One region of the Halomonas sp. KM007 genome, then DNA from elsewhere that is predicted to be linked to it. Evidence: predicted binding sites of a transcription regulator. Region 1 holds the regulator's gene; the other holds the start of a gene.
The links. The regulator FliA, encoded in region 1, starts transcription of late flagellar genes. The targets are predictions, from matches to a motif close to CTAAAGTTNNNNNNNNNNCNGCCGATA.
Positions count from the first base shown of each region.

Region 2: a site for FliA is predicted at 2,253-2,279, ahead of RVM27_RS10065 (flagellin). Genes of this name have one in related genera too.

Region 1 is NZ_CP136131.1:1,683,985-1,688,403, forward strand. Features, by position in the region: gene RVM27_RS07860 (sensor domain-containing diguanylate cyclase) at 1-48, opposite strand, end outside; gene RVM27_RS07865 (OmpA/MotB family protein) at 72-743, opposite strand; gene RVM27_RS07870 (motility protein A) at 748-1,563, opposite strand; gene RVM27_RS07875 (RNA polymerase sigma factor FliA) at 1,603-2,307, opposite strand; gene RVM27_RS07880 (flagellar protein FlhE) at 2,334-2,747, opposite strand; gene RVM27_RS07885 (hypothetical protein) at 2,829-3,428, opposite strand; gene flhF (flagellar biosynthesis GTPase FlhF) at 3,425-4,419, opposite strand, start outside.
Region 2 is NZ_CP136131.1:2,139,961-2,144,379, forward strand. Features, by position in the region: gene RVM27_RS10060 (IS1380 family transposase) at 194-1,513, opposite strand; gene RVM27_RS10065 (flagellin) at 1,578-2,219, opposite strand; gene RVM27_RS10070 (LysR family transcriptional regulator) at 2,419-3,300, opposite strand; gene hglS (VOC family protein) at 3,585-4,419, shown strand, end outside.

The sequences.
Region 1 (4,419 bases):
TACCAAGACAGCGCCAAAGGACTGCAGTCGAGAATGATGCGTCGACACGAAGATAGCCTCGAGATAGTGCTTTACCCCTCGACCTGCTGTTTGAGCAGCAGTTCAACGCGTCGGTTGGCAGCTCGCCCTTCCGAGGTAGCGTTACTTTCCATGGGTTGGGTGTCGGCATAGCCAACCGCCCGCATACGAGAAATGGCGATACCCTGACGCTCCAACTGGCGCACCACGGCAATGGCGCGACCCGTGGAAAGCTCCCAGTTAGAGGGAAAGCGCGGGGTGGCAATGGGCACGTTATCGGTATGCCCTTCCACCGATATTTGGCCTTCGAACGTTTGGAGTACTGACGTGAGACCTTCTAACACGATCAGGCCCTGAGGCGTTAGCACATCGCTACCACTGGAAAACAACAGGCTGTCGTCGATGCGCAGGGTGATGCCCTCACGACCCTGCGAGACACTGACCCCAGGAATATCCAGCCCCGCCATCTGCGACTGCACGCCGTCGTGACGTGGATGAATACCGGTGGCCAATGAGGCCAACGGCATGGCCATGATGGCACTGGCCGGCCCCATGGCATCGCTCTCCCTCCCTTCGCCACCGCCAGGAGGCGTCAGCGCCAGCAAGAGCACGAACAGGGTAATCAGCAGCGTCAAGACGTCCAGGTAACTGGTCAGCCACCCTTCGTCGCTCTCGCCCGCTGCCGCTGGCAGTTCCAGCGCAAACCGTGCCTCGTGATTGAGCATGGCGCTACCCTTTCAACGCCGAATCGACGCCTGGGCGCGGCTTGACGCTCGCATCACGGATTTCGTCGTGGTAGTTGGCCACGAACGAGTTCAACGTCTCTTCGATGAACGACGGCAAGCGACGCTTGGTAATGAGAGAAATGCCTTCCAGCACCATGTTCATGGTGATCAGGCGCTCTTCGGTCCGCCGCTCCAGTTTGACGGCAATGGGCTTGAAGACCAGATTGGCCAGCAGAATACCGTAAAACGTGGTGAGCAGCGCCACGGCCATACGTGGGCCGATCACCTGCAGATCGCCCGCATCCATGACTTCCAGCATGTTGACCAGCCCCACCAGCGTACCAATCATGCCAAAGGCCGGCGCATAGGTGGCCATGGTGCGGAAAATCTGCGCTTCGGCATGCTCACGCGCCTTCAGCCTTGCGATCCGCCAGCGCAGCATGTCGAAAATTTCATCTTCCTTGGTGTTGGCAATCACCAGTTGAATACCGGTGCGCAGAAACGGGTTGCGCGTATGCTCCAGCTCCCGCTCTACCGCTCGGACATCGCCCTTGAACCATAACCGCGACATGGCCACCAGCTCGCCGATATCATCGCGCACATAGGTGTTCTCGCGGCGGAATACCAGGCCTACCAGGCGCACTACCCGCAGTACCTCCTTCAAGGGGTAGCTGATGAACGTCGCCGCTAGGGTACCGGTAATGACGATGGCCAGACCAGGCAAGTTGATAAAGCTTTCTGGCGACTCTGCGGTAAAGAACAGCACGCTTATCAACAACAGCATGCTGGCAAATATGCCGATCAACGTAGAGGGGTTCATCAACGGCTCCTTGCCGGTTAACGTGAGAGGATAAGAAGGTCAATCTTGGTCGCTCAAGCGGGCACGAAGGCGGCTGACGGCCTGGCTATGCAGTTGCGATACCCGCGATTCGGTGACGCCCAGTACCGCCCCCACCTCTTTGAGGTTCATCTCTTCCTGGTAATACAGGGCCATCAGCAGTTTTTCACGCTCGGGCAACGCCTCGATCGCTTCGATCAGAGTGTGCCGCTGCTGCTCGTCGAGCAGTTGTTCGAAAGGGCGATTGGCGCTGCCTTCGTCCCCGGCTGGCTCACCGCCATCGGCCACCAGTTCCTCGAAGGGCAGTAGCTGCCCGCTATTGGTGTCGTTGAGCAGCTGTTGATAGTCGCTCAGCGGCATCTCCAGCTCACGGGCAATTTCCACCTCTTCAGGGGGCCTGCCCAGCGTCTGCTCCAAACGGCGTACGGTTTCATCGACTGCGCGGGCAGAGCGGCGCACGCTGCGCGGCAGCCAGTCCCGAGTGCGCAGTTCATCCATCATGGCGCCCCGAATGCGTTGGCTGGCGAACGTGGCAAACGTCGCGCCCTGTGCGGCATCAAAGCGACCCAGTGCCTCCAGCAAGCCCACCATGCCCGCTTGAATCAGATCATCCAGCTCGATACTGGCGGGCAACCTGACCTGCAGTGTCAAGGCCTGACGTCTCACCAGTGGCATGTATTGAGTTAACAGCTCACTCTGCTTGATCCTGCCTTGTGCTGTATACATCCTATTGCCTCACGGCTAAACGATCTTTACTGATAATTCACGATGACCTGCAGCCCCTGTACGCGCACGGGCCGTTGCCCCGGCGACAGCGCAAAGCGCAAATGAAGCGGCGCGTTGGCTTCCAGACCTGCCAGTGCCATGGTGCTGCCACGCATGCCACTCAGGGGCACGCATTGTGCAGGATGGCATAGCCAGGCGTTGACAGGCGCATGGGCAGGCGCCTCGAAACGCCATTGCACCCTCGCCAATGTCGCGTCGCCCAGCGGTATGCCCGCCGGAGGCCTGATGGCCTGGCTGCTGCTCGCCCGATCGCTCATGGCCACCATCACCGCGGGCATTTGACTGCTCCAGCTACCTGTCGCCGCCCGCGCCGATTCACCCACAACCAGCGATAACACCAGCACCCACGCGGCGCTGGAGAGAAACACGCTCCATGTCACTGTTGACCACTTTGCGGTGTTGATCAATGTTCGTAGCAACATCGTCTGTAGAGGCATTGCCGGTCCCTTGTCATGGGGTCATCAACGAGCCAGTAGCAACAGCTCTATTTGCAAATAGTGCGCAGCGGCATCACGCAGGTTGTCCAGCAAGCCCTGACGCGGGAGGTGCGGCTCGTGCAGGGCCAGCAGGCGGCGCGGCCCCCCTTGCTCACGCATCTGGCGTAGGGCACGGTACATGCTCGCGAAGGCCTCGGCGTCACTGCTCACCCATAGCGCCCAGTGAGGGTGATGCGCCAAGGCAGCCATCGACCCTGCCTCGGGGCTTGCCACCTTGACGTCCCACTCCTGAGGATCGCCCGCCCACTGGCGCCCCAGCGATGCCCACTGCGCCAAGCGACCTTTGACCTTGTCGACGTGCACGGCACCCGCTGAGCTCAACCCCACAATGACCAGTGTGCGTGTCGGGCGGGGGGCCGTTACGTTCGCTGCCGCACTTGCGACCTCCTTGGGAGCGGTTTCCGAAGCGTCCGCGCCAACGTTCGTTTGCGCCACTTCCTTGTCTGAAGTGGAAGTATCGACACTCGGCGCGTCGGCCGCAGGCTCGTCAGGTTGCTCGCCTCGCTGCTGGCGCTGCAAATCTGCCCATTTTCTCAGCCCGGCAGCCTGATCCTGGCCATTCATAGCACATCCTCGAGGCTGACACTGCCCAGTTGCCGAATGGCATCTCGGGCCATCAACACATGCAGCAGCGCGTCCAGCAGGGCCGTATCCCGGCGCTTGCGCTGGCTACCCAACAGCCGCACCAGATCCGTTCTCAGCGCCTGGCCTGGTTCATCATCGGCCAGGTCGAGGTGGCCTGCCACGGCCGCTGCACCGCTGGCCATCAACAGGCGCAGCTCACGACTCACTTCGCCACTGTCGCTTTCCTTGAGCTGTTGCCACGCTCGCTTGGTCAGTGCGGCCAGCCCATCGCTTTCGAGCTGGGTGACCAGCAGTGACAGTACATCGCTACCCAACCGGGCGGGTGTCAACCAATAGCGACGCGCGACGCGCTTGTCACTTTCAGGGTCACGGATGTCGCCCACCCAGGTCAGCAGGGCGTGACCCGAGGCGGCCTGCACCTCGACATAGGCATTCCACAGCTGCATGCGCTGGCCGCGAAAACGCACCGTGACGCTGTGGGTCAGCGTACTCTCTTGAAACAGATTCTTCAGGGCGTAGCGCTCGCCCTGATAGTCTACTCGCTGGCTGGCATGCACCGCGCTGACCCAGGTCAAACGTTGGTCGTGCAGCCAGGTGAGCACGTCGGGTTCTGGCAGAGCGGGCAGCAGGTGAACTGCCATATCTTCTCCACACTCTTCCAGACGCGGCTGCCAGCCGGCAGGCTGACGGTGCTGAAGCCGCGTCAGGGCCAACCAACGGCCCTGCTCATCCAGCCGAACATCCGGCATCGTCCAGTCACAGCCACGCCCTTGGCGGCGTGGCGACCAGGCCAGCCCCATGGCGCGGCTATTGGCATCTGCCCCGGACAACAGCTCATCCAGCCGCTGATCCTGAATGACCCCAGGCAGTGCGCCGATATCCCAGGCGGCTTCCAGCAGGTAAAAGTCATCCACCCGTTTGCGCAGTCGAGCCAGCACCGATGAGAGCCTGCGCCCTTGCCCCAGCACAT
Region 2 (4,419 bases), 460 kb from region 1:
CTTCCAATAATCGGGGTTCCTACTAGCCCGGATGTTGCACCGGGTCAGTCAGAAGTCCTCAGATGCCAGGCTCGGTGGGGATAAAAGGGATCTGGGGTGGAGTTTGGCTGTTTTTTGATCAAGTTCCTGTGCTCAGGGCGCACCTCCCCCCACCCCCATGTCTTTTCTGTGCCGGGGACAGCACGCCGCGACGCTATCCCGGCACCAGCTTGCTGGCCAACATCAGGAAGAGGTCCTGCTCCGGATACTGGCTGTTCAACATCAGCCGAATGGTCCGTGTGTTGCGAGTGATGACGGCGCCGATCTTCAGCAGCTTCAGGCGGATGGTATTGACCTGGGCTTGGGCGAAGGCGGTGCGCTTAAGGTAAATCCGACGCAGCCGCTCCAGGAGCAGGTAGGCCAGCCCCGACAGCAGCAGTCGGTACTGATTGGGCCACCATTGGTGGCAGCTGGTGCGGTCTGAGAACAGGAGCTGCTGCTCCTTGATGCGGTTCTCCATCTCGCCTCGGGCGCAGTAGCGGTGGTCGTAGAGCCACTCTGCGCTGCAGCCGCGCAGGTTGGTCACCACGTAGCGGGTGTTGAAGCCACGCCAACTGGTCTCGGATTTGACGACCACCTTTCGTCGGCGCTTCTTCCAGCTCTTGGCGGCGTACTCGATGAAGCCGAAGACTCGCTGCTTCTCACGGGTCTTCTCGAAGCGGATAGCTGACTCGTAGTCGATATCCAGGGCTAGCTTGGCCAGCCGCGGGTTGCCGGCGAGGCCGACGATGTAGTCGACACCGTGGCGCTCGCACCAACTGAGGATCAGCGGGCGGCAGAAGCCGCTGTCGCCGCGGAATACGACCTTTACCTCAGGCCACGCCTGGCGCAGCCGCCGAACCAGCAGGGCAAGAATGGCGCCGGCGTGGTGGGCGGCATCTCGGTAGGCCGGGCGAAGGTAGCTGACCAGCAGCTGATCGCCACAGAACACGAACAGCGGCAGAAAGATGTAGTGGTTGTAGTAGCCGTTGAAGTGCCGCCCGAGCTGCTGGCCGTGCACCCGGTCGTCGGTGGCATCGAAGTCGAGGTAGAGCGGCTTCTTGGGTGGCCGCCGGAACGAGCGGATGAACTGCTCGATCATTTCCTCGTGGATGGTGACCGCCCAGTCCCGATCGGCTTGCTGCTCGAAGCGACACAGCGTGGACTGGCTGGCCAGCACGCCGTCGGTATCGACGGCGGTCTGCAGGGCGATGTCGTGACGCAGCGCCTGGTGGTCGTTGAGATCCTCGTAGCCCAGCGCCAGGCCAAACACGCGCTGCCGAACCAGGGTTTCGGTGCGATGCAGGCAGCGTTGAGGATCGCGGTCATCACTCAGCCGGCGAGCGATAGCGCGGGTCAGGCCCATCTCGCGGTCGAGCTGCCGCAGCAGCAGGATGCCACCGTCAGAGGTGACCTCGCCGCCATCGAAGCTGGCGGTGATCTGACGGCCTTTGCAGCGTGGAAAGGTGGCGGTGGGCGTGGTACATTTTGTCATGGCGGCTGTGTCGGCTAATTCTTGGTTAGGCTCTTGAATTATAACCGATTTTCAGCCGCTTTTTTCATGCCTGGTGCAATATTCGGGCTAGATGTTTACCATCGCGTGTAAACAGCTGCATGTCATCGTCCATGGAGAACGAGTCAATCTCGATGCGTATGTTGGTGGCGCCCGCAGGTATATAGGCGACAGGCACGATCCCCGAGGTAAATACGCTGCTAGCAGGGCTTAGTTTAGCAACGATATGTTCAGTGTTTCCGAGCTGGGCGGGTTGGGGGGGAGGCTGCGTGGGCGCCAAAGGGTATTTTCCAAATGCTTCCGTACCCTTGGCTATCCGGTCTATTTCAGCGCGTAGCGCTTGATATTCATCATTAATGAAAGCCCGGTCGCTATCCGATAAGGTGCCGTTTGCAGCTTGAACGGCCAGCTCGCGGGAGCGCTGAAGAATGCTGTTGATGCTATCCAGCCCGCCTTCGGCTGTCTGTATTAGTGAAACGCCATCGTTGATTCCCCGCGTGATGGCGGAATTTGCTCGCAGGTTGGTCGCCATGCGATTACCAATCGCTTGCCCTGCTGCATCATCCTTTGCACTATTAATACGAAGACCAGAAGAGAGTCGCTCAATACTTGTCGACAGCTTTGCGCCAGTATTATTCAGGTTTTGCTGTGCCTTGAGCGCAGCAAAATTGGTGTTGATCGTCGCCATTATTCCGCTCTTCTTGTCCACGATAGTGAGATATTGCGACAAATATTAAAATAAATTTAGCGTGCTGGCGAGTGAGATGATGGGATGTCTGTTGTCGTACTGCGACTGCAACGCTCATGATGCGGTATGTGCTTGAGGTAACCAGCCTGATTGGTGGTGTTGCTTAACTGCTTGATTTGTGGCTTGCAAGACTCTTTCTCTACTCCCCAAACTGCACCACATGCTCAACAAAGCGGCGCACCTTGGCGAGCTCTCCCAGGTGTTCGGGGTAGACGAGGTAGTAGGCGTTGCGGCTGAGCAGTTGGTAGGGCCATGCCAGGGCGAGCCGTTGGCTCTCCAGCTCTTCATCCACGGTGAAGTGGGGCACCAGTGCCACGCCGCCGCCTGCCATGGCGGTTCTGACCAGCATGGGGAAGGTTTCGAAACGGGTGCCGTGGTAGCTGCGCTCGGTCATGACGTGCTGGCTGGCAAACCAGTGGTGCCAGGCATCCGGGCGGGTCGAAAGGTGCAGCAGCGGGCGCTGGGTCAAATCGTCGAGTGAATAAATGGGGTGCTGGGCCAGCCAGGTCGGGGAGGCGACGGCGACCATGAGGTCGTCGGCCAGCTTGTGGCAGGCCAGGTTGGGCCAGCTGCCATGCCCATACAAGAGGGCAATGTCGATGTTCTCCTGCTCTAGGTCGAAATCCTCGACGCGGTCGTGAAACGCCAGGCTGATGTTTGGATGCGCCGCCATGAACGAGGGCAGCTTGTTGGCCAGCCAGCGGCTGCCGAAGCTGGGCAGGGTGGCGATGTTGAGCACTTCGCTATGGCCGCTGTACGTCATGATGGCCTGGGTGGACATCTCGATCTGGGTCAGCACCTTGCGCACATCGCTCAGGAAAATTGCCCCTTCGGGGGTCAGCAGCAGGCTGCGACGTACCCGGCGGAACAGCTTGTGCTCCAGGGTGGTTTCCAGCTGTGCCACCTGTTTACTGACCGCACTCTGGGTCAGGTTCAGCTCATCGGCGGCCCGGGTGAAGCTCATGTGGCGGGCGGCCGCTTCGAAGCACTGCATGGCGGTGATGGAAGGAAGATTGCGCATGGTGAACGCGGGCGCTCCTGGGCAAGCGTCACTCGGCGGAATGACGGTAAGGAATCCCACCCTATCAAAGGGCTCCCTTGGGCGCCATGCTGTTGCGTACCCGGTGCTCGCCGCTCTTTATAAAAGCCTTTAAGCATTCCTTTTTGGCATGCATTGAGTGCTTTTTTTCGTTTGTGGTTCGCTCCCCGAGTCGGTTTGATAGAACGCAGCGCCAGCACGTGTCATAAAGAGGCCATGAGGCTGGCGACGCGTGCCGTTCTTTATCGACCCCAGAGAGCCACAACATGTCCTTTATCACTACTGATGCAATACGCGACCGTTTTTCCAAGGCGATGTCGGCCATGTATCAAGCGGAAGTGCCGCAGTACGGTGCGCTGCTGGAACTGGTCGAGCGGGTAAACCAGGAAACCCTTCAACAGCAGCCCGCGCTGCACCACCGGCTGGAGGCGCAGGGCGAGCTGGCTCGGCTGAGCGTTGAGCGCCACGGGGCGATCCGGGTGGGCACCGAGGCCGAGCTTGCCATGTTGCGCCGGTTGTTTGCGGTCATGGGCATGTACCCGGTGGGGTATTACGACCTCTCGGAAGCGGGAGTGCCGGTGCACTCTACGGCGTTTCGGCCCATCGAGGACGAAGCCCTCGCGCTGAACCCTTTCCGGGTCTTTACCTCTTTATTGCGCCTGGAGCTGATCGAGAGCGAGGCGCTGCGCCGTCGCGCCGAGGAGATTCTGGCCCAGCGGGATATCTTTACCCCCACGGTGCGGGCGCTCATCCAGCGCCACGAAACTCAGGGCGGGTTGAGCAGTGAAGAGGCCGACCAGTTCGTCAGCGAGGCGCTGGAAACCTTCCGCTGGCATCAGGAAGCGACCGTCGACCTGGAAACCTACCAAGCGCTGCACGACGAGCATCGCCTGATTGCCGATGTGGTGTGTTTCAAGGGGCCGCACATCAACCACCTGACGCCCAGAACCCTGGATATCGACGAAGCACAGCGTCGTATGCCGAGCATGGGCATGAACCCCAAAGCGGTGATCGAAGGGCCGCCCCGTCGGAAGTGCCCCATGTTGCTGCGCCAAACCAGCTTTCGGGCGCTGGAGGAGTCGATTCGTTTCGCCGGGGAGG